Methylosinus sp. H3A: one gene and its partner. The protein of the gene in region 2 binds, or shares a complex with, the protein of the main gene of each other region. Links are inferred from orthologs where the notes say so. Each region holds a gene or a part of one and is shown on either strand. Other genes may lie near its edges.

What was found.
Region 1: the proteins of prfA (region 2) and prmC are in contact, whole or in part, in a crystal structure (PDB 2B3T), measured with the Escherichia coli proteins. The link is inferred for Methylosinus sp. H3A from one-to-one orthologs.

What each region holds. Positions count from the first base shown.
Region 1 is NZ_JADNQW010000005.1:4,374,639-4,385,589, forward strand. Bases 101-3,100 are described here. They hold prmC (peptide chain release factor N(5)-glutamine methyltransferase), read right to left. Parts: upstream 2,045-3,100; coding sequence 1,157-2,044; downstream 101-1,156. Other genes in these bases: IY145_RS23245 (DUF4167 domain-containing protein), read right to left, coding at 101-439; htpG (molecular chaperone HtpG), read right to left, coding at 2,041-3,100. Outside these bases: more of IY145_RS23245, read right to left, coding at 1-100; more of htpG, read right to left, coding at 3,101-3,993; IY145_RS23260 (DUF2794 domain-containing protein), read left to right, coding at 4,556-4,972; IY145_RS23265 (Bax inhibitor-1/YccA family protein), read right to left, coding at 5,031-5,804; IY145_RS23270 (hypothetical protein), read left to right, coding at 6,177-6,830; IY145_RS23275 (lytic transglycosylase domain-containing protein), read right to left, coding at 6,869-7,708; IY145_RS23280 (YifB family Mg chelatase-like AAA ATPase), read left to right, coding at 7,975-9,513; IY145_RS23285 (ATP-binding protein), read left to right, coding at 9,598-10,951. UniProt on the Escherichia coli protein: Methylates the class 1 translation termination release factors RF1/PrfA and RF2/PrfB on the glutamine residue of the universally conserved GGQ motif, i.e. on 'Gln-235' in RF1 and on 'Gln-252' in RF2.
Region 2 is NZ_JADNQW010000005.1:3,061,064-3,071,857, forward strand. Bases 3,084-5,926 are described here. They hold prfA (peptide chain release factor 1), read right to left. Parts: upstream 5,119-5,926; coding sequence 4,048-5,118; downstream 3,084-4,047. Other genes in these bases: IY145_RS17190 (outer membrane protein), read right to left, coding at 3,084-3,910; ptsP (phosphoenolpyruvate--protein phosphotransferase), read right to left, coding at 5,388-5,926. Also shown: IY145_RS17175 (porin), read left to right, coding at 1-516; IY145_RS17180 (sigma-54-dependent Fis family transcriptional regulator), read left to right, coding at 660-1,781; IY145_RS17185 (hypothetical protein), read right to left, coding at 1,841-2,110; more of IY145_RS17190, read right to left, coding at 2,255-3,083; more of ptsP, read right to left, coding at 5,927-7,655; IY145_RS17205 (sensor domain-containing phosphodiesterase), read left to right, coding at 7,956-10,794. UniProt on the Escherichia coli protein: Peptide chain release factor 1 directs the termination of translation in response to the peptide chain termination codons UAG and UAA.

The DNA of each region.
Region 1 (10,951 bases), 1.3 Mb from region 2 along the record:
GCGCCGCGGGCTGCGGCGCATAGGGCGCAGAAGCATAAGGCTGCGGCGGCGGCTGATAGCCGGCGGTCTGCGGCAAGCGCTCAGAGAGAGGCGCGAAACGATCCGAGATTCCGCTGAAATCATCATCGTCGTCGATGTCGGTTTCAGCCGCCTCATAGGGACGGCCGCCGTAGCCGCCCTGCGCCTGCTGTTGCGCGGTCTGAGCCGCGGCGATCAGACGAAAATAATGTTCGGCGTGCTGAAGCAGGCTCTCGGCCATGATCGTGTCGCCGGAGGATTGCGCGTCTCGGGCGAGCTGAAGATATTTCTCAGCGACATGCTGAGCGGTTCCCCGGATCTTAACGTCCGGACCGTTCGACTCGTAGGAACGTGTGAGGGGATTGGGCCCTTTTCGACCCCCATTGCGGCCGCGGATGCGTTTATTCTGTCCTGGTCTCATCGAATATCCCCGAGAAGGTCCTTACGCTTTGCTGGCTCGGCGTGTCGTGCTTCGGCCGAACGCGCCGAGAGGGACGAACGCTCGAAACTGCGTCAGAGAAGGAAGCCGGGCGCCATGCCCGATCCAACGGAGCGACTCCGCTCTACCTCGAGCGGCGTTTCTGTCCGTTCTGTCGCTTGCGCGATCCAGACATGGATCACGCGGCCGGCGCGGCGTCCTCGTGGAACAGCCTGCGCCGAATTCACATCTTGCATCCGAGCGCCGCCGACACGCTCGAAGGCGCTACTGAGCAAAGGCCGCTCGTCGGCCCCTCGACCTAAAGAAAGACGGCGTCGAAGTCGTCTGGCTCTCGCTCGCCGCCACGGCGCGCGTTACGCCTCTCGCCTTCATCGCGGCCGCGGTCGAATCGCGAAACCGTCGCTCACGCTCGATGAGTCCGAACACGCTCTGTCTCGCGCGCCGAACACCCGATCATTCATCGTCTTTTCGGGTTCGAACGGTGGCGCCGGACACCGGCCCATGCGGCGCGGGACTCGCGCCTTCGGCAAAATTTCGGGGACCGGCCGTATTCCCCCTCATCCGCGCTCAGCGTCGCTCACGACGATCAGCGTCTTGTCGCAGGCGACTATAGTCCACCCGGGCAGGCTCGCCAAGGGCGCGAACGTTCCGTCCCTCAGATAAATAGGGGGTGTAGCCAATATGTCACGACCTCGCATGTCACGAACTGCTGCGCCGCGCGGCGACGGCGCGCTCGCGTCCGCCGGCGTCCTTGCGAATTCCGGCGGGCTCGAGGCCATTCTCGGCCAATAGAGCGACGACGCTTCGCGCCTGCTTGTCGCCCGCCTCGAGCGCCGCTACGCCCATCGGCGCGAGCAGACGCGGCAACTCCGCAGCGATCTCGCGATAGCAGTCGAGTCCATCGGCGCCGCCGTCGAGCGCGAGCGGCGGATCATAGAGCCGCACTTCCGGCTCCAGCGCGTCCAATTCGCCGCTCGCGATATAAGGCGGATTGGAGACCACGAGATCGAAACGCGCAGCGAGCGCATCGGCCCAGCGCCCGCGCAGCACCGCCGCGCGCTCGGCGAAACCGGAGCGCGACAGATTGAGCGCGGCGGCGGCGCAAGCGTTGGCGCTGAGATCGACGCCGACCGCGCGCGCGTTCGGAAATTCGGCGAGCAGCGCGCAGAGAATCGCGCCCGAGCCGACGCCGAGATCGAGTATCGCGAGCGGCTCGAGCCGACGCTCGCGCATGAGCTCGAGCGTGAGCTCGACGACCGTCTCCGTGTCCGGCCGTGGATCGAGCACTCGGGGCGCGACGACGAGATCATGCGTCCAGAAGCCGCGCGCGCCGAGAATGCGCGTCACCGGCTCGCGCGCCGCGCGACGCTGCGCATAGTCGCGCAGTTTTTCCCGCGCGGCGCCCGTGAGCGCCGCCGTCGGCTCCAGCAGCAGCTCCGCCGCTGTGAATCCGCCGGCGGCGAGCAGCAGCGCTCGCGCGTCGCGACGCGCATCCTCGACGCCGGAGCGATCGAGAAAGGCCGCGACCTCGTCGAGCGCCGCGGCGCGCGTCACATGATCGAGCGCAAGCAGGGACAGAAGCGTCACCCTTTGGCGAGCAGCGCGGCGACGCGCCTGGCGAAAGCGGCCGCGTCGAGCGGCGCCTCGCCATCGGCGATGCGCGCCGTGTCGAACAGCAGCCAGAAGCCGTCTTCCGCGCTGGCGCGATCGGCCTTCGCTTTTTGCGCGAGAGCGAGCACCGCCTCGTGGCGCGGATTGATCTCGAGCACGGGCTTGCCGAAAACGCCCTTATTGCCGCTCTCCTGGAGCATGCGCGCGAGCTGGAGATCGAAGCCGTGATCGGCGGCGACGAGGCAGGCGGGGCTCTCCCGCAGGCGCGTCGAGACGCGCACATCGTCGATCTCTCCGGCGAGCGTCTCCTTCAACATGCCGGTGAGCAGCGCGACCTCCGCGCTCGCTTCGGCCGGCGGCGTGTCGGAAGAACCTTCCGGCGTCGGCACGGCGTCGATATCGGCGGCGCCCTGCGTCACCGATTTGAACGGCTTGCCGTCATAGCCGACGGCGCTCGTCACCCAGAAGGCGTCGACCGGCTCATCGAGCAGCAGCACGTCTATGCCCTTGGCGCGATAGCCTTCGAGCTGCGGGCTCGAGGCGAGCCGCTTCTTGTCGTCGCCGGTGATGTAATAAATGGCCGTCTGATTGGGCCGCAGATTTTCGACATAATCTTTGAGGCTGCGGCCGCCGTCCGGATGCTGCGACGTCGTGAAACGCGCAATGGCGAATATCTCGTCGCGGCGCACCGGATCCTCGTGCAGCCCCTCCTTGATGACGGCGCCGAAATTCTTCCATACGGCGGCGAATTTCTCCGAATCATTGGCGGAAAGATCGGCGAGCTCCTTGAGCACGCGCGTGCCGATCGCCTTGCGGATCGCGGCGAGGATCGGATTGTTCTGCACCATCTCGCGCGAGACATTGAGCGGCAGATCGGCGCTGTCGACGACGATACGCATGAAACGCAGCCAGGGCGGCAGAACGTCGGCCTCGCGCGAGATCAGCACGCGGCGCACATAGAGCTTGGAGCGGCTCTTGCGCTTGGGATCGAAGAGATCGTAAGGCCGCGAGCCGGGCACGAAGGCGAGCACCGTATATTCCGTGCGTCCCTCCGCGCGCCAATGAATTGTGAGCGCCGGCTCGTCGAACTGGCCGGATATCTGCTGATAGAAATCCTTATAGTCTTGCTCGCTCACCTCGGATTTGGACTTGGTCCACAGCGCCGAGCCGTCGGTGAGACGGCGCGGCTCCTTGCCCTGCTCCTCGACGAGATCGATCGGTATCGCGATCGCCCCCGAGTGCTCGCGCAAAATCTCCTCTATGCGATAGGGCTGCAGAAATTCATCCGATTCCGAATTGAGATGCAGCGTCACGCGCGTGCCGACCGCGGGCACCGAGTCGAGAGCGAGCGGCGCGATCTGGAACGAGCCCTTGCCTTCGGAGGTCCAGAGAAACGCTTCCGACGCGCCCGCGCGGCGCGTCGCCACCTCGATGTGATCGGCGACCATGAAGGCCGAATAAAAGCCGATGCCGAAACGTCCGATGAGCGAGCCGCCGACGCCCGCGTTTCCCTTGTCGGAGCCTCCCTGGCCCGCGTTACCCTGGTCGGCGCCGCCCTTCGCCTCGAGGTCGTCGAGAAAGGCGCGCGTGCCGGAGCTCGCTATGGTGCCGAGAGCGGCGACGAGATCGTCGCGCGACATGCCGACGCCATTGTCCGTGACGCTCAGCGTGCGGGCGTCCTTGTCGAGCGCTATGGTGACGAGCGGCGCGCCGGCCTGCGCCGCCAGCGCCTCGTTCGCCACCGATTCGAAGCGCAGCTTCTCGATCGCGTCCGCCGCATTGGACACGAGTTCGCGCAGAAAAATGTCGCGCTCGGAATAGACCGAATGAGTCATGAGCTCCAAGAGCCGCGCGACATCGGCCTGGAAGCCGTAATCGCTGCGCTCGGCAGCGTCGATCGTATTTGTTTCGGCGTGGTCGTTCACGGGCGTCGTCTCCGCTTTTTCTATCGGCTCCGCCGCGCGCGCCGCTCCCGCAATGGAAGCATGGCCGACGGCGCGCGGGCACTGGCCGGGATATAGAGATCGTCATTGATCGGCAATGGCGCCCGTCGAGCGGCCTCGAGCGGTGCGCGAGAGCTGATATCGGAGACCATCGGCAAAGTTGCAAGAGCGCCGGCCCACGTCACTGCCGGGACGCGTCGCGATGCGCAGCTTGCGCGCGGCGACTCGCACGCGACCTGCAAAAACAAGACGGGCCGCCCGAGCGTCGCCCGGCCGGCCCGTCCATCGCCACGAACTCACTCTGCTCGAGAAGCGCCCTTCCGGGGGGCTGGGGGGCTGACGAAATCCGGAAAAACCACTTCCCGCGCCTGTCGAGGCAATACGTTAGATATTGGTCGGCTCCTTTGGCGGACAAGGGGCTCGATATTGGCGAAAATGTGAAATTTGATCTTTGCGCGCCGGGCCGATCGTCGCCGGAATGTCATCTTTGTCTTGCCCTCGCGCGATCGGCGCGCGATCATGCCCGCGAAAGAGGAAAAGCGGTATGAGCGAGACGGAGACGACCGAACCCAGCAGGCGGCGCGGCCTGCTCGCCGTTGTGGCAGGCCGCGCGACGAACGACCCCGATCGGTCCAGGCCCGCGCCCGAGACCAGAACCGCCCCGCTCGTGTCCTTCGACCGGCGCGAACTGCGGCTGCTCTTCGATCTCTACGGCGCCAAGGTCGCGGCCGGCGAATGGCGCGACTACGCCATCGACTTCTCTCCCGCCAAGGCGGTGTTCTCCGTCTATCGCCGCGCCAGCGAGGCGCCGCTCTATCGCATCGAGAAAAACCCCGAGCTCGGCCGCCGTCAGGGCGCCTTCAGCGTCGTCGCCTCCGGCGGTCTCGTGATGCGTCGCGGCCAGGAGCTCGCGCGCGTCATCGCCGTACTGCAAAAAAAGCTCGAATTGGTGCGCGACTGAAAAAGAAAAGGCCCCGCCGCAGCGGGGCCTTCGTTTTCTCGCGTCGACCGAAGGATCGTCAGTCGTTGCGGTCGCCGAACAGATAGAGCAGCGACTGGAACATGTTGATGAAGTCGAGATAGAGCGACAGAGCGCCGAAAATGCTCTGCTTCGCCACCACCTCGTGACCATAGCCAGCGCTCTGATAATAGCCGTCCTTGATCGACTGCGTGTCCCAGGCGGTGAGGCCCGCGAAGATGAACACCGACAGGATCGACAGGCCGAACTGCAGCGCGCTGCTCTGGAAGAACAGATTGACGAGGCTCGCGAGCACGAGGCCCCACAGGCCCATCACGAGGAAGGAGCCGAAGGCCGAGAGATCGCGCTTCGTCATATAGCCATAGAGGCTGAGGCCGCCGAAGGCCGCCGCGGTGATGAAGAACACCTTGGCGATGGACGCGCCGGTGAAGACGATCATGATCGACGACATCGACAACCCCATCACCGCCGAGAAGGCGAGGAAGAGGTTGCGAGCCGTCGCCGCGGAGATGCGGTCGGCGCGAAAGCCCAGGAAGAACACGAAGGCCAGCGGCGCCAGCATCACCACCCATTTCAGCGGGCTCGTGTAGAGCATCTGGCCGAAGGGCGTGAGCGCGATCTGGCGGCCGCCTTCCTTGGCCACGGCGAGCATATGCGTGCCGAGCGCCACGAATCCGGTGACGCCGAGACCCAGGACCATGTAATTATAGACGCCGAGCATATAGGCGCGCAGGCCCTGGTCGATCTCTGCCGTGCCGGCTCTGGAGACCCCGCCCCGATAGCCGAAGCTCGTGTTGCGGTCGAAATTGGACATAGCATCCTCTCGAAAAAGGCCGCGCGGCCCGGTCTATCCGGCCAATCGGCGCGGTCCTCGACGCCGAATATGGCGTGCGAGCCGCAGAAAGACAAGAGTCCGCGGGGCGAATCCCGCAAAGACCGCGCCACGCCGAACAAAGCGCAAGCAAAGGCCGCAGTATTGCGTCGCCGACGCGCCCGAAACCTATCGGAAAAGACGGAAAAAAACGAAGCCCGCTCACGCTCTTGCCGCTCCGAGAGAATGCGCTAACATGCCGCATTGTCGCAGGCGGCGAGCGACCGGGTCGGCCGATCCGGCTCTCGCTTCGTCGTCGGAGCGAAGGCGCCCACGGAACGAGGCCCGCAACACATGCTCCATGGGGGAATCATCATGTCCGACAGCGGTCTTGTCCCGTTCTGGCGGTCGATCGATGGGGTTCTGCGTTCGGCGATCCGTTCCGCGCCGCCCATTCTCTTCGTCTTGCCGCTCATGCTTCTCGCCGCGGCCGCGCCCGCCTCGGCCCATGGCCGGCTGGGCTCGGCAGAGGGCCGATGCCGGCTGTTCATCGGCCCCGACATAATGAATTTCACCGGCTATCTTCCGGACTCTTCGAAAAACGAATTCTGCGAGGACATTCCGGCGACCGGCCACACCATCATCGCGCTCGACGCCGAGCAGGACGAGCTTCGCGACATGGCGGTGGAGATAAGAATCGTCAAGGATGTCGGCGGCGAGGAGCGGGAGAACGCCGACATAAATGCGGTGACCGTCGCCTATCGCGGCCCGCGCACCTATCCGACCGGCACGATAAATTTCGAGCACGACTTCCCGGATGCGGGCTATTTCGTCGGCATTGTGACGGTGACGGGCGAGCATGGCGAGCGCTGGGTGTCGCGCTTTCCCTTCTCCGTGGGCAAGAGCTTCATGCGCACCCTGCCCTATTATCTGCTGATGGGCACGGGCGTGATCGCCATGTTCTTCATCTATCTGCGGCATCGGCCGATACATTCGCTGAAGACGGCCGACGCCGAGCCCGCGGAGTAATCCACCGCGCGCTGTCCAAGTCTGTCAGTCCAAGTCTGTCAGTCGCCGGCGCCTTTGATCTTGTCGGCGAGCAGGGCGATGGTCTTGGAATAGACCTTCGCCTTGTTCCATTCGAGCAGCGCCGGGAAATTGGGCTCGCCCTCGTCCCAGCCGGCGCCCGGCTTCCAGCCGGAGCCTTGCAGAAAATTGGCCGTGGAGGCGAGCACATCGGCCGTATCGTGAACGAGATCGCGCTTGCCGTCGCCGTCGAAATCGACGGCGAATTTCAGATAGGACGAGGGCATGAACTGCGTCTGGCCGATCTCTCCGGCCCAGGCGCCGCGCATTTGCGCAGGGTCGAGATCGCCGCGTTGGACGATGCGCAGAGCGTCGAGCAATTCGGCGCGGAACCTGTCGGAGCGGCGGCAATCATAAGCGAGCGTCGCCAGAGCGCGAATCGTCGAGAAATTGCCGAGATAGGCGCCGAAATCCGTCTCCAGCCCCCAGATCGCGACGAGAACCGGCCCCGGCACGCCATATTTCTGCTCGATCCGCTTGAACAGCGCCGCATGTTTGAGCAACAGCGAGCGCCCCTTGCTCACGCGGAAGGAATTGGCCATGCGGGCGGAGAATTGCTCGAAGGTCTGGCGAAACACCTTCTGCCCGCGGTCATGCGAGATCACCGAACGGTCGTAGAACACGTCGGCGAGCGCCGAATCGATCGCCGGCTTGGCGACTCCCGCCGCCGCGGCCTCGCGCCGGAAACCCTCGAGCCAGGGCTCGAAGCCCTCGCCATTGCGTCCGCATTCGGCCGCCCGCCCGCTCGCCGGGGCGAGCCCCAGCACGAACGCCAGAGCCGCGACGCCGAGCGCCGTAATCATTCGATTCTTCTGAGACATCTCGCGCTTTCCCATCTCTCGGGCGAAGCCCGCCGCGGCTCTTTAGTCCATGAGAGCGCGGCCGCAGCATGGCGACGCTTTCGCAAATCTCAAAAATATCGGGTCGAACTTTCGGCGCAGACTAGCTCGCGCCGGTTAGCGGGCCGTTGCCGAAGCGCGGCGAAATTTCGTTCTCATATTGTTCTTGCCGTGGCGAGACGCCGCGTCTACTATGGCGACGTCCGCGTTGGAGCGCTTTCTTTCTGCTCGGAGTCGGAGCTTTCGCCATGGTGGTCAGGGTCTCGACGGTCGCCTTCGAGGGGATCGAAGCCAAGCCGGTCGACGTTCAGGTCCAGATCGCCAGCGGCAATGTGGTGTTCACCCTGGTCGGCCTTCCCGACAAGGCGGTCGCCGAATCGCGGGAGCGGGTGCGGGCGGCGCTCGTCGCCTCCGGCCTCGCGCTGCCGGCCAAGCGCATCACCGTCAATCTGGCGCCGGCCGACATGCCCAAGGAGGGCAGCCATTACGATCTGCCGATCGCGCTCGGCGTGATGGCGGCGATCGGCGCCATCCCTTCGGACGCGCTGGACGGCTATACGGTGCTCGGCGAATTGGGGCTCGACGGCGCGATCGCGCCGGTCGCCGGCGTGCTGCCCGCGGCCGTCGCCGCCAATATGCGGGGCCATGGGCTCGTCTGTCCGCGCCAATGCGGGCCGGAGGCCGCCTGGGCGTCCAACGAGATGGAGGTGATCGCGCCGCGCTCGCTGATCCAGCTCGTCAACCATCTGAAGGGAACGCAGGTTCTCGCGCGGCCGGAGCCAGCGGTGCGCGCCGCCGCGGCGGACCTCCCGGACCTCGCCGACATCAAGGGCCAGGAGAGCGCCAAACGGGCGCTGGAGATCGCCGCCGCCGGCGGCCACAATCTCTTGATGAACGGCCCGCCCGGCGCCGGCAAATCCATGCTGGCGGCGCGGCTTCCCTCCATTCTGCCGCCGCTGTCGCCGCGCGAGCTGCTCGAAGTCTCGATGATCCATTCCGTCGCCGGCGAGATCGCGGGCGGCGAGCTCACCGATCGGCGCCCCTATCGCGCGCCGCACCATTCCGCCTCTATGGCGGCGCTGGTCGGAGGCGGCGCCCATGCGCGTCCGGGCGAGATTTCGCTCGCCCACAATGGCGTTCTGTTCCTCGACGAATTGCCGGAATTCCAAGCGCAGGCGCTCGACGGTCTGCGCCAGCCGCTGGAGACCGGCGAGGTCGCCGTCTCGCGCGCCAATCACCGCGCTGTCTATCCCGCCCGCTTCCAGCTCGTCGCGGCGATGAACCCGTGCCGTTGCGGCTATGCGCTCGAACCGGGCTTCGCCTGCCGCCGCCAGCCCAATGAACGCTGCCTCGCGCAATATCAGGCGCGGCTCTCCGGCCCGCTGATCGACCGTTTCGATCTGCGGATCGAGGTTCCCGCCGTGTCGGCGGCCGATCTCGTTTTGCCGCCGCCGGCCGAGGGCTCGGCCGAGGTCGCGGCGCGCGTCGCCGCGGCCCGCGACCGCCAGCGCCGGCGCTATGAAAAGCTCGGTCTCGCCGGCTCCACCACCAATGCGAGCGCTCCGGCGAGCGCGATCGACAAGGCCGCCGCGCTCGACGCCTCCGGGACGGCGCTGATCCGCGACGCCGCCGAACGCCTCGGGCTCTCGGCGCGCGGCTTTCACCGCGCGCTGAAGCTCGCCCGCACCATCGCCGATCTCGACAATTCGGACGCGATCGCGCGCCGCCATCTCGCCGAAGCTCTCGCCTATCGAGGCGGCTCCGCCGGAGCGCGCGCCGCCGCCTGAGCTCACGCCCTGCCGATCAATTCATACTTTTCTCGCGATTGTCGTGAAATAACCGCCTTCATCGAATGGTTTTGGACGCTCCGTATGCCCCCTGTCCCCAATTGCGTCTTCGTCGCCTTCGCTTTCCTCGTCACGCTCGTCGCGGCCGGCTGGCTCTGGTTTCTGCGCGCGCGCCGGGCGCTGCGCCGCCGGGCCGTGGAGACCGAGCTCGAAGGATTGCGCGATGAAATCTGGGAGCTGCGCGCCGCCGCCGCCGCGCGCGACCGCGCCGAGGCGGCGAGCCAGGCCAAATCGCGCTTCCTCGCCACGGTGAGCCATGAGATCCGCACGCCGCTCAACGGCGTGCTCGGCCTCGCGCAATTGCTGGCGGCGACGCGGCTCGACGCCGAGCAGGCGAGCTATGTCGACGCGATCGCCGCCTCCGGCCGTTCGCTCGCCCAGCTCATCGACGATATTCTCGATTTCTCCAAGATCGAGGCGGGCAAGATCGAGCTCGAGGTCGAGCCTTTCGCTCTGACGCCGCTCGTCGAAGGCGTCGTGGAGCTGCTGGCGCCGCGCGCGCAGGCCAAGCATCTCGAGATCGCGAGCTATATCGCGCCGGACGCGCCGGAGACCGTCGCCGGAGACGCCGCGCGCGTGCGCCAGATTCTCGTCAATCTCGCCGGCAATGCGGTGAATTTCACCGCGAGCGGCGGCGTCGGCCTCAGCGTCGAGCGCGACGCCAAAGGCGCGCTCGTCTTTCGTGTCGCCGACACCGGGCCGGGGGTCGCGCCGGCGGCGCGCGAGATCATCTTCGAGGAATTCGAGCAGGGCGACGGCTCCTCGACGCGCCGGCACGGCGGCACCGGCCTCGGCCTCGCCATCTCGCGCCATCTCGCCGCGCTGATGGGCGGCCGGCTGGAGATCGAAGAGGGGTCGGGCTCGAGCTCGGGCGCCGTCTTCGCCTTCACTCTGCCGCGCGGGCCGCACGCCCTCTTCGACGACCGCGCGCGCGAGCGCAAGAAGCCGCTCGCCGGCTCCAGCGTGTTGATCGTCTCTCCGACGATCTTCGAAGGCCCCTTCATGGCCGAGATCCTGCGCGGCGCCGGGGCGCAGGCGGAGATCGCGCGCGACGAGGCGCGCGGCGCCGACCTCCTCGGCGCAGCGACGGAGGGGCAGTTCGATTGCGTCGTCGTCGACTGCGCCTTCGGCGAGGCGGCGACCGAGCGTCTCGCGGACGAAGCGCGGCGCGCCGGCGCCGGCCGCGTGTTCCTGATGTTTTCGCCCATGGAGCGGCGCGCCTTCGGCGAGGCGGCGCTGCGCCATTTCGACGGCTGGCTGGTGAAGCCGGTGCGCGCGGCCTCGCTCGTCGAGCGCCTGTCGACAGCCCCGCCGCCGACGCGCAACGAGACGGGATTCGTCGCGCCGGCGCCGACGCTCGCCGGACGGCGCGTGCTCG
Region 2 (10,794 bases):
GGGATGAAGCTGACCCTGTGGACATCCGGCCTCACCCAGCGCCATCGCGTCGAATCCGGCGACGCCGTGCTGCTCGCGCGCGGGGCGGGCGTGCGCTCCATGGCGATCGACGCCGGCGGCCGTTTCGACGTCGGTCCGGTGACTTTGGTCGGCTACGGCTATAAGGGCGTCGGCCTCGGCACGACGGGGCTTTATTTCGACGGCGTCGGCTATGACGGCGAGCGGCGCAAATCCTCTGGCTATTACGCCCAGGCCGGCTATACGATCTTCGAGCGCCTGACCTTCGGCGGCAGCTATGGCGTCAGCTATCTCGACGCCAATCTCGCCGATTATCCCGGCCGTCTCGGCGATGGCGCGCTCGTCGCCGCCAACGCCTCGACGATCGGCTTCGTGAAATATCGCTTCACCGATTGGGTCACGTTCCAGAGCGAATTCGTGCGCTCGGTCTCGCATAATCTGCTGGGGCAGGGCGTGCGGACCAACGCGCTCGTCGCAGGAACGATTTTCTCCTTTTGATCCCATGGGATAAGGGGAAAGGCTGCGACAATTGGTGCGATGCACAAACCGCGCATATTCTCATATTGACGAGCAGCGGTCGGCTCGGCGACGGGCCGCCCGCCCGCCGTCGCGTATCGGACGGCCGTGAAAAGGCGTCTCAAATGCCCCTCTATTCCGCCAGCCTGACGGAGGCGGCGCGTGAAAAATTCTTCGGCCGCGGAGAGCTGCCGACCGTCGAGCTCAAACAGCCGATTCTGCGGTCCTGGCTGCGCTGCGCGGAACTCGGCTTCGATGTCGCCAAACCGCCGCGCGCCGCCGCGCTCGAGCGGACCGAGCTGCAGACTTTTCTTGCGCGCCACGAGCGGCTGCGGCGGCTCTGCCGGCCGGAGCTCGACGCGCTGAACGCCGAAGCGCATGAGACCGGCGCGGTCGTCATCCTCGCCGATGCGCAGGGAGTGATCGTCGACGCCATAGGCGACATGGGCTTTGTCGCGCAGGCGGCGGAAATCTCGCTCAAGCCCGGCGCGCATTGGAGCGAGGCGGCCGCCGGCACCAATGCGATCGGCGCGGCGCTGGCCGAGCGGCGGGCGGTGGCCGTGCATGGCGGCGAGCATTTCTTCGAGAGCCACGCGATTTTGAGCGGCGCGGCGGCGCCCATCGTCGATCCGCGCGGCGTCGTCGTCGGCGCGCTCGCCCTCTCGGCCAACGCCGGCGTGCATCGCGTCCATGCTCTGGGGCTCGTTCGCTTCGCGGTCGAGCAGATCGAGCATCGTTTCTTCGGCGGCAATGCTTTTTCAGCGGCGACTGTCTTGCGCTTCCACACCGATCCCGCCGTCGTCGGCGCGCCGCGCGAGGGGCTCCTCGCCTTCGACGACGACAAGCGGCTCATCGCCGCCAATCGCCGCGGCCTCTCCTTCGTGCAGCGCGATTGGAGCGCTCTCGACAGTGTGAGTTTCGACGAATTGTTCGAGCCGCTGAGAACGGCGCCGCAAATGGCGGAGATCATCGGCAGCGACGGCCGGCGCTATTATGGCCTCGCCAACACGCCGTCCTCCTGCCGCGCGCGGCCGACGGATTGTCCTTTGGAGCTGCATGACATTTGCTTCGAGCCGCCTTCGGCGCGGCTCGCCGAGCACAGGCTGCGCGACGCCGAGCTTTCGGCGATGCGCGCGGCGCTCGACGCCTGCGACGGCAATTTCAGCAAGGCCGCTCGCGTGCTCGGCGTGCATCGCAGCACGCTCTATCGGCGTCTGAACGAGCGGGCGAGCGAGAGGGCGCGGTAGGCGCGGCCGCTTCGAGATCGAAGGGCCCCGCCTTTTTGGGCTCATTCATCCGCGCTGGCTCACTCGCAGACGCGCACGCGGCGGAAATAGAGGACATTGCCCCAATCGTCGGTCACGGGCTGGCGGGTCATATAGCAATCGCTCGGCGCTTGCGATGCGGCGATGGCGCCGAGCGTCAGAGCGGTCAGCGCCCCCGCTGCGGCGACGCCGCCCCAATAATGGCCGTGGTGATGGCGCCGATAGGGGTTCGCCTCGGCGGTGGAGGCGAGAATGGTCGAACCGGTCAATGTCAGGGCCAGAAGCCCGGCGGCGAGGGCATTTTTGCTCATGACCAACTCCGTTTGCGTTGCGCTCGCTCTCATCGGCGAGCCTTCGCATGCTACGAAGCGCCATGCCGAATGTTCGTGCGGCGGCGCACAGCGCGGTCTCTTCGCGGGAAGAGGCGCCGATCCGGCGTCGGAGGCGCGTTAGCTTCAACGAAACGCGAAAAGGCTCCGGCCGCCGCCGAAGAGCGCGCTCAGATCGGGCTCGAAGAATTTCCAGCTGACGCCGCCGCGGACGAAGTGGACGCCGACCGGCGCTGTCGACAGCGAGCTGACGGACAGCGCGCCATTCGACGAGAGCGTGGCGATCGGAATGGTCGAGCCGCCGAATTTCGAATAGAGATATTCAGTCCATAGCGCGATCCGCTCCGTGAGCGCATATTCCGCGCCCGCGCCCGCCGTCCAGCCGACCTCGACCTCGCTCGAGCCGCCGCGCGAGGCGCTCCATCCGTCGGTGGCGTAGACGGCGACGGGATCGAGCGATTTCGCGAAAAGGCTCGACAGAGTGGACGAGGCGAATTTCGCCTCGATCTTCGAATAGGCGACGCCCGCCGTGACATAGGGCGCGAGCCGTTCGAGCAGAGCATAGCCGAGGCGCGCCCTCGCCGTCGCGGACCAGCGACGCTCGATGCGCGCATTGCTCTGGGACAGGTTGCCCGTCTGAAGCAGATAGAGGCCGTCTGCGCTCGTCGTTCCCGATTGGGCGCCGTCGTCGATGACATGCGTCCCGAGGACGCCGCCGTAAAAATCGGCCGCGAGGCCGACGATGATCCGGTCGCCGACGATATGATCGTATCCCGCGAAGGCGCCGATGAGACGATCGCCGTATCCGACCCTCGTTTTGACGGAGGCGCCCGAAAATCCCGCGCCCTGCGGCTGCGATCTGTTCAGATCGGCGACGCCGCCGCCGCCGGCGAAGCCTCCGCCCAGGCCGAAATAGAGGCCGCTCCTCGGGAAGGCGGGGCGCGACGCTCCGGCGCCGAGACCGGGAGGCGGGAGCGCCGGATCGGCGTCCTGCCGACGCGGCCTCCAGTTCACGCCGCCGCGCACCGTATGGACGCCGACTTTCCGTGTCGAAAGGACGCCTATGGCCGGCTTAGTGGACGCGAAAGCCGTGATGATGGGAAGCGCGGAGCCGCTGAATTCCGAATAGAGATACTCGGTCTTGACGCTGATCTGGTCCGTGATCGCATATTCGGCGCCCGCGCCCATGGTCCAGCCGAGCCTCGCGCCCGACCCCGTCCCGATCGTCGTCGAGGCGGCGAGGCTCATCTCGGGAAATCTCGCGACCACATCGGCGCCGATTCTCGAATAGGCGGCGCCGCCGGTGAGATAGGGCAGGAAACGGTCGAACAGCCCATAGCCCACGCGCGCCCGCAATGTCGCGAACCATCCTGGATCGCCCGCGAATAGCCCGCGCGTCGCCGCGACGGCGACCCCCGGCGTGACATCCGCGACGATCCGCGACCAGTCGGCTTCGAGCCCGACGATCAACTCGCCGGGCAGTCGAAAGTCATATCCGAGCGCGGCGCCGGCGAACAAATAGCCGAATCCGACGGTCACATTCTCGGTCGACGCGCTCGCGCTCGCGACGGCGTGGCCGTTCGAATATTGGAGCCGCGCGCGATTGGCCGGGCCGTATCCGCCGCCATATCCGCCAGTCGTCCCGAAATGGACCCCTGTCCAGTCGAATGGCTGTTGAGGCGCAGCGAACAGCGGCAGACCGCGAAGGGTGGTCGCCTCGACCGCATAGGCCGGTGGCGAGAATGTAAAAGCCAGGAGCGCGGAAGCGAATATCTTACGCACGATGCGCACTCCTCGAATATATATTTCGAGTCGACTGTCGAAAAAGCGAATGACTAAATTTCAGTGCGGGCGCACCCTAGGCGCATCCGCTGTCGCATTCAACTCGGAACTAAATCGGGCTCGATCACATCGAAGCGTCAGCTCTCGCTCTGCGCCAGCAATTTCGCCTGATGATCCGTCGTCAGCGCGTCGAAAATCTCGTCCATCTCGCCTTCCATCACGCGATCGAGCTTGTAGAGCGTCAGATTGATGCGATGGTCGGTGACGCGGCCTTGCGGAAAATTATAGGTGCGGATGCGTTCCGAACGATCGCCGGAGCCGACCTGCGCCTTGCGATCGGCGGCGCGCGCATTGTCGAGGCGCTGGCGCTCGGCGTCATAGAGGCGTGAGCGCAGCACCTCCATCGCCTTGGCCTTGTTGCGATGCTGCGAGCGCTCCTCCTGCATCATCACGACGATGCCGGATGGAATATGCGTGATGCGGATCGCCGATTCGGTCTTGTTGACATGCTGGCCGCCGGCGCCGCCGGAGCGCATCGTCTCTATGTTCAAATCTTTGTCGTCTATGGCGACGTCGACTTCCTCGGCCTGCGGCAGCATGGCGACGGTCGCCGCGGATGTGTGGATGCGCCCCTGCGTCTCCGTCGCCGGCACGCGCTGCACGCGATGCACGCCCGATTCGAATTTCAATTTCGCATAGACGCCGCGGCCGGCGATCTCGGCGACGATCTCCTTATAGCCGCCGAGCGCGCCTTCGCTCGCCGAGAGAATCTCGACGCTCCAGCCTTTGGAGCCGGCGTAACGTTGATAGGCGCGGAAGAGATCGCCGGCGAAGAGGGCGGCCTCGTCGCCGCCGGTTCCGGCGCGCACCTCGAGAATGACGCCTTTCTCATCGGCCGAGTCTTTCGGCAGCAGCGCGAGCTTCAATTCATGCTCGGCGCTGGTCAGCGCTTCCTGCGCGACATCGAGCTCGCCTTCGACGAATTCGCGCATGGCCGGGTCGATCGCCGGATCGGCGAGCATCTCGCCGGCGCCGGCGATCTCGGCGAGAGTCGCGCGATAGATTTTGATCTTGGCGACGACATCATCGAGCGAGGCGAGCTCACGAGAAAGCGCGACGAAGCTCGCCGCGTCCGGCCCGGAGCTGAGCCTGTCGGCGATCTCCTCGTGACGGCGCAAAATGAGTTCGAGCTTGTCTTGGGCGAACATGGGGCTTGCCGAGCGAGAGATGAGGGGACGGCGTGGAGCGAGGCGCGAGCGTCGCTAGCGGCCCCCGTCTTTCGTGGCGATTGCCGAAATCGACGCGCTCACCCTCCCCTTTAGGGGGAGGGTCGGACCGCGAAGCGGTCTGGGGTAGGGTTCCACGAGGAAGACTCGGTGGAAACACCCCCTCCCGATCGCCTTCGGCGCTCGACCTCCCCCCTCGAGGGGGAGGTGGAAACGCCTTTCCCGGCGAGATTTCTCGAATCGGCGCATGCTCAAACCGGAATATCGCGCGCGGCGGCGAATTCGCGCAAATTCTCGCGCAGGCTCGGCGCGCCGTCTTCCCTGGCGAGCAGCGAGGCGACGAACACCTCGACCTCCTCGAGATTGACGGCGAGAATCATCGCCTTCACCGGGCCGATCGAGGACGGAGACATGGACAGCGAACGATAGCCGAGCGCCAGCAGAGCCAAGGCCTCCAGCGGGCGGCCGCCCATCTCGCCGCAGAGCGTGACCGTTTTGCCGGCGCGCTTGCCTGCCGCGGCGATGCGCTCCAGCGCGCGCAAGATCGGCGGCGAGAGTGTGTCGTAACGCTTGGCGACGCGCGTATTGTCGCGATCCGCCGCATACATGTACTGCATCAGATCGTTGGAGCCGACCGAGAGGAAATCGGCGCGCGCGGCGATGGTGTCGAGCTCCCACAAGAGCGAGGGAACCTCCACCATGGCGCCGAGCCGCACATCGGTCGGCGGCGCATGGCCGTGGCGCTGGAGATGGGCGAGCTCGCGATGCGCGATCGCCTTCGCCGCCTCGAATTCCGCGACATTGGCGATCATCGGGAACATGATGCGCACGTCGCGTCCGCCGGCCGCTTTCAGCATGGCTCTGATCTGCATGCGCAACAGGCCCGGCCGATCGAGGCCGATGCGGATCGCGCGCCAGCCGAGCGCCGGATTCTCCTCGTCGATCGTCGCCATATAGGGCAGGATCTTGTCGCTGCCGATGTCGAGCGTGCGGAAGGTGACGGGGCGGTCCTGCACCGCGTCGAACACCGCCTTGTAGAGCAGGAACTGCTCGTTCATGCGCGGAAAGCGTGGCGCCAGCATGAATTGCAGCTCGGTGCGGAACAGGCCGATCGAGCGCGCGCCGGTCTCGTGCAGATGCGGCACGTCGACGATGAGGCCGGCGTTCATATGCAGCGCGATGTCGACGCCGTCCTTGGTGACGGCGGGCACGTCGCGCAGCTTGGCGTATTGCTCCATGCGGCGGGCGCGCAGTCGCGCCTTCTCGCCATAGGCGGTCTGCACATCCGGCGGCGGGCGGATCTGGACGTCGCCGGTCACGCCGTCGACGATGATGGCGTCGCCGGCTTCGACGAGATCGGTCACATTGGCGGCGAGGCCGACGGTGGCGATCCCGAGCGCGCGGGCGACAATGCCGACATGGCTCGCCGGCCCGCCTTCCTCCAGCACCAGGCCGCGCAGGCGCGAGCGGTCATAGTCGAGCAGCGCCGCGGGGCCCATGTTGCGGGCGATGAGAATCGCGTTCTCGGGGATCGATTCGCGATCGGCAACATAGCTCTGCCCGGTGAGCTGATGCAGCAGGCGATTGGCGAGATCGTCGAGATCGTGCAGCCGGTCGCGCAGATAGGGGTCGGTCTGGCGCTGCAGCTTGGCGCGAGCGTCGTTCTGCACGCGCTCCACCGCCGCTTCCGCGGTGAGGCCGCTGAGCACGGCCTCGTGCAGCCGCCGCACCCAGCCGCGATCATTGGCGAAGATGCGGACGGCCTCGAGCACCTCGCGATGCTCCCCGGCGCCCATGCGGTCGCCATGGGCGACCAATTCGTCGATGGAGAGGCGCATCGCCTCTATCGCCGCGTCGAGGCGCTGGACCTCGGAGGCGATATCCTCGGCGATGAGCTGCTTCACGACGACGCGCGGCTCGTGCAGCACGGCGTAGCCGAGCCCGACGCCCTCGCACATGGGCGCGCCCTTGATCACCACCGGACGGTCGAGCGCGAGGCTCTCGGGAGTCTTGGCGATGGAGCGCAATTCGCCCGAGGCGATCATTTCGGCGACGAGCATCGCCGTCGTCTGCAGCGCCTCTATCTCCTCCTCGGAATAGATGCGCCGCACGCGATTCTGCACGACGAGCACGCCGAGCGTGTTGCCGCCGCGCAATATCGGCACGCCGAGGAAGGAGTGATAGATCTCCTCGCCCGTCTCCGGCTTGTAGGAGAAGGACGGGTGCTCCTGCGCCTCGGAGAGGTTCAAAGGCTCGGCGCTTTTGGCGATGAGGCCGACGAGGCCTTCGCCCGCGTGCATGGTGGTGAGATGCACGGCCTCGCGATTGAGGCCCTCGGTGGCGTAGAGCTCGAGCCTCTGGTCGGCGCGCAGAACATAGACGGAACAGACTTCCGCCACCATATTGGACGCGATGAGCACGACGATCTTGTCGAGCCGCGCCTGCGCGCTCACCGGCTCCGCCATGACCTCGCGAAGCCGGCGGAGCAGCAAGCGGGGTCCGCCGAGAGCGCTACGCATCCAGTTTCCTTAGTTTCGACAGGCTGCAGCCGCCAGACGAGGGCTCTGCGTGACCGCATCTCCCAAATCTAGAGAACTTCTAAAATTCCGCCCTGTCCCCCATTGAGCGTATATTGGCGCCGTCCAGCCTCCGCAAGCGCGGCCGCTCGGTTGCGCGCCGATACGCAAAGACCATACCGGCTTGCGGACCGACGACTTAGCCGGTACCAGTCAAAGTTCCGACAAGAAGAAATCCGAAAGCCGATCGGTCCACCCCGCGACAATCGGACTTTTCGGGCCTGCGCGCCAGAGACGAGATTCGTGCCGCTATCCAGATATCTGATCGCTCTCCTGTTTCTCGTCCTCTGCGGGTCGCGGGCTCTCGCCATCGATTCCGTGCGCGTGCCGCAGGACGCGGCGGCGATCGACCTCACGCACGCAGTCGAGAAATATTCCTCCGAGGGCGATCGCCTGCAGGTGTCGACCGCTCCGGGCTCCGACGGCATTATTCGACGCATCGAAGTGGGCGCGAAAGAGGCGGGGACTCGCCCGAGCTGGATCGTCTTCGCGCTCACCAACGACACGGATGAGCAATTGGAGCGGCTAATCGTCGCCCCGCATTTCCGCCTCCAGGGGTCGGGAGTGATCTGGCCGGATCTCGGCGCGACGCGCATTTCGGCGATCACGGCGAGCCAGGGTTTTCCGCCGGAACATGAGGATAGCGGGGACGCCGACGTTTTTCGCCTCACCCTCGATCCCGGCACGACGATCACTTATGTGGCCGAGCTGCGCACGCCCAATCTGCCGCAGCTCTATCTGTGGGAGCCGGACTCCTACAAGGACAAGGTCACCAGCCTCACGCTCTACAAGGGAATCGTCATCGGCATCGCCGGCCTGCTGGCGCTGTTTTTGACCATCGTCTTCGTCGTCAAAGGCGCGGTGATCTTTCCGGCGGCGGCGGCGCTCGCCTGGTCGGTTCTGGCCTATGTCTGCATAGATTTCGGCTTTTGGGCCAAGATTTTCGGCGTCGATCCCAACGCCGATCGCATTTGGCGCGCCGGCGCGGAAACGGTGCTGTCGGCGACCTTGGTCGTCTTTCTCTTCGCCTATCTCAACCTCAACCGTTGGCATGTGCGCGCCTGGCATGTCGCGGCGCTGTGGCTGCTGATTCTCGCCGATCTCGTCGGCCTCGCCATTTTCGACGCGCCGGTGGCGGCGGGCGTCGCCCGCATTTCGCTGGCCACTGTCTCGGCGGTCGGCTTCGTGCTGGTGCTCTATTTGGCGACGCATGGCTTCGATCGAGCCATCATGCTGATTCCGACGTGGTTTTTGCTGCTGCTGTGGGTTTGCGCCGCGGGCTTCACCGTGGCTGGCTGGCTGACCAATGATCTGGTCTCTCCGGCGCTGGTCGGCGGACTGGTGCTCATTGTGATGCTGATCGGCTTCACCGTTATGCAGAATGCCTTCGCGAGCGGCGGCCTCGCTCATGGCGCGATCTCCGACATAGAGCGCAAGGCGCTGGCGCTGACCGGCGCCAATGAGATCGTCTTCGATTGGGACGTCCCGGCCGACTACATCTATGTGAGCCCGGAGGTGGAGGAGCAATTGGGCCTCGATCGCGGCGGGCTAGAGGGCGCGGCCTCCTCCTGGCTCGCGCTTCTGCATCCATTCGAGCACGATCGCTATCGCGCCTGCCTCGATGCTCTGCTCGAGCAGCGGCGCGGGCGCATCAATCAGGAGTTCCGGCTGCGCGCCGCGGACGGCCATTATTTCTGCTATCGGCTGAGGGCGCGGCCGGTCATCGGGCAGGATGGCGAGGTGATTCGCGTCGTCGGCACGCTCACCGACGTGACCGACGAGCGCAACGCCCGCGAGCGGCTGCTCCATGACGCCGTCCACGACAATCTGACCGGCCTTCCGAATCGCGAATTATTTTTCGATCGACTGGAGGCGGCGCTGGTCTTCGCCGGACTCGAGGCCGGGCTGCGGCCGACCGTGCTCGCCGTCGATATCGACCGTTTCCGCCAGATCAACGAGCAGGTCGGCGTCGCCACCGGCGATTCGATCCTGCTCACCATCGCCCATCGGCTGACGCGGCTGTTGCAGCCGCAGGACACTCTGGCCCGGCTCGACGGCGATCGTTTCGCGATCATCCTCGTCTCCGAGACGGACGTCGACCATGTGATCGCGCTCGCCGATTCGGTGCGCCGCACGCTGGCGACGCCGGTGCGCTTCACCGATCGCGAGATTTCCCTGTCGGTGTCGATCGGCGTGGCGCTGTTCGACAAGGAGCTGCATCCCGATCGCCACGACATGCTCGAGGACGCCGAGATCGCGTTGCGCCACGCCAAAAAGCTCGGCGGCAATCGCATAGAGGTGTTCCGTCCGGCGATGCGCGCGCAGCGCTCCGACCGGCTGACGCTGGAGGCCGATCTGCGCCGGGCGCTCGAGCGCGGGGAAATCAAAGTGTTCTTCCAGCCCGTGGTGCGGCTGGAGGATCGCACCATCGCCGGCTTCGAGGCGCTGCTGCGCTGGGAGCATCCGCGCCTCGGCCAGCTCGATCCGAGCGAATTCGGCCAGGTCGCCGAGCAGACCGGCCTCGTCGTCGATTTCGGCCTGCTGGCGTTGGAGCGCACGGCGCGCGAGCTCGCCGCCTGGCAACGCGCGCTCGCCGTCGATCCGCCGATCTTCGCCTGCGTCAATATCGGTTCGCGGCAATTGCTGCGTCACGATCTCCTGCGCGACGTCAAAAGCGTGCTGATGCGCAACGACATCGTCAAAGGCAGCCTCAAGCTCGAGCTGAACGAGGGGCTGGTGATGGAGAATCCGGAATATGCCGTGCAGATGCTGGCGCGTGTGAAGGAGCTCGGCGCCGGGCTCGCGATGAGCGACTTCGGCTCCGGCTATTCCTCGCTCGCCTATCTGCAGAGTTTTCCTTTCGACACGATCAAGATCGGCCGCTCCTTCGTGCGACAGACAGGCAAGGGCTCGCGCGCGGTGATTCTGCGCTCGCTGATCTCGCTCGCCCATGATCTCGGCATGGATGTCGTGGCGGAGGGCGCGGAGACGGAATCGGATGCGATCGAGCTCTATCAGCTCGGCTGCGCCTATGCGCAGGGCTATGCCTTCGGCCGCCCGATCAGCCCGGTCGAGGCGCGAA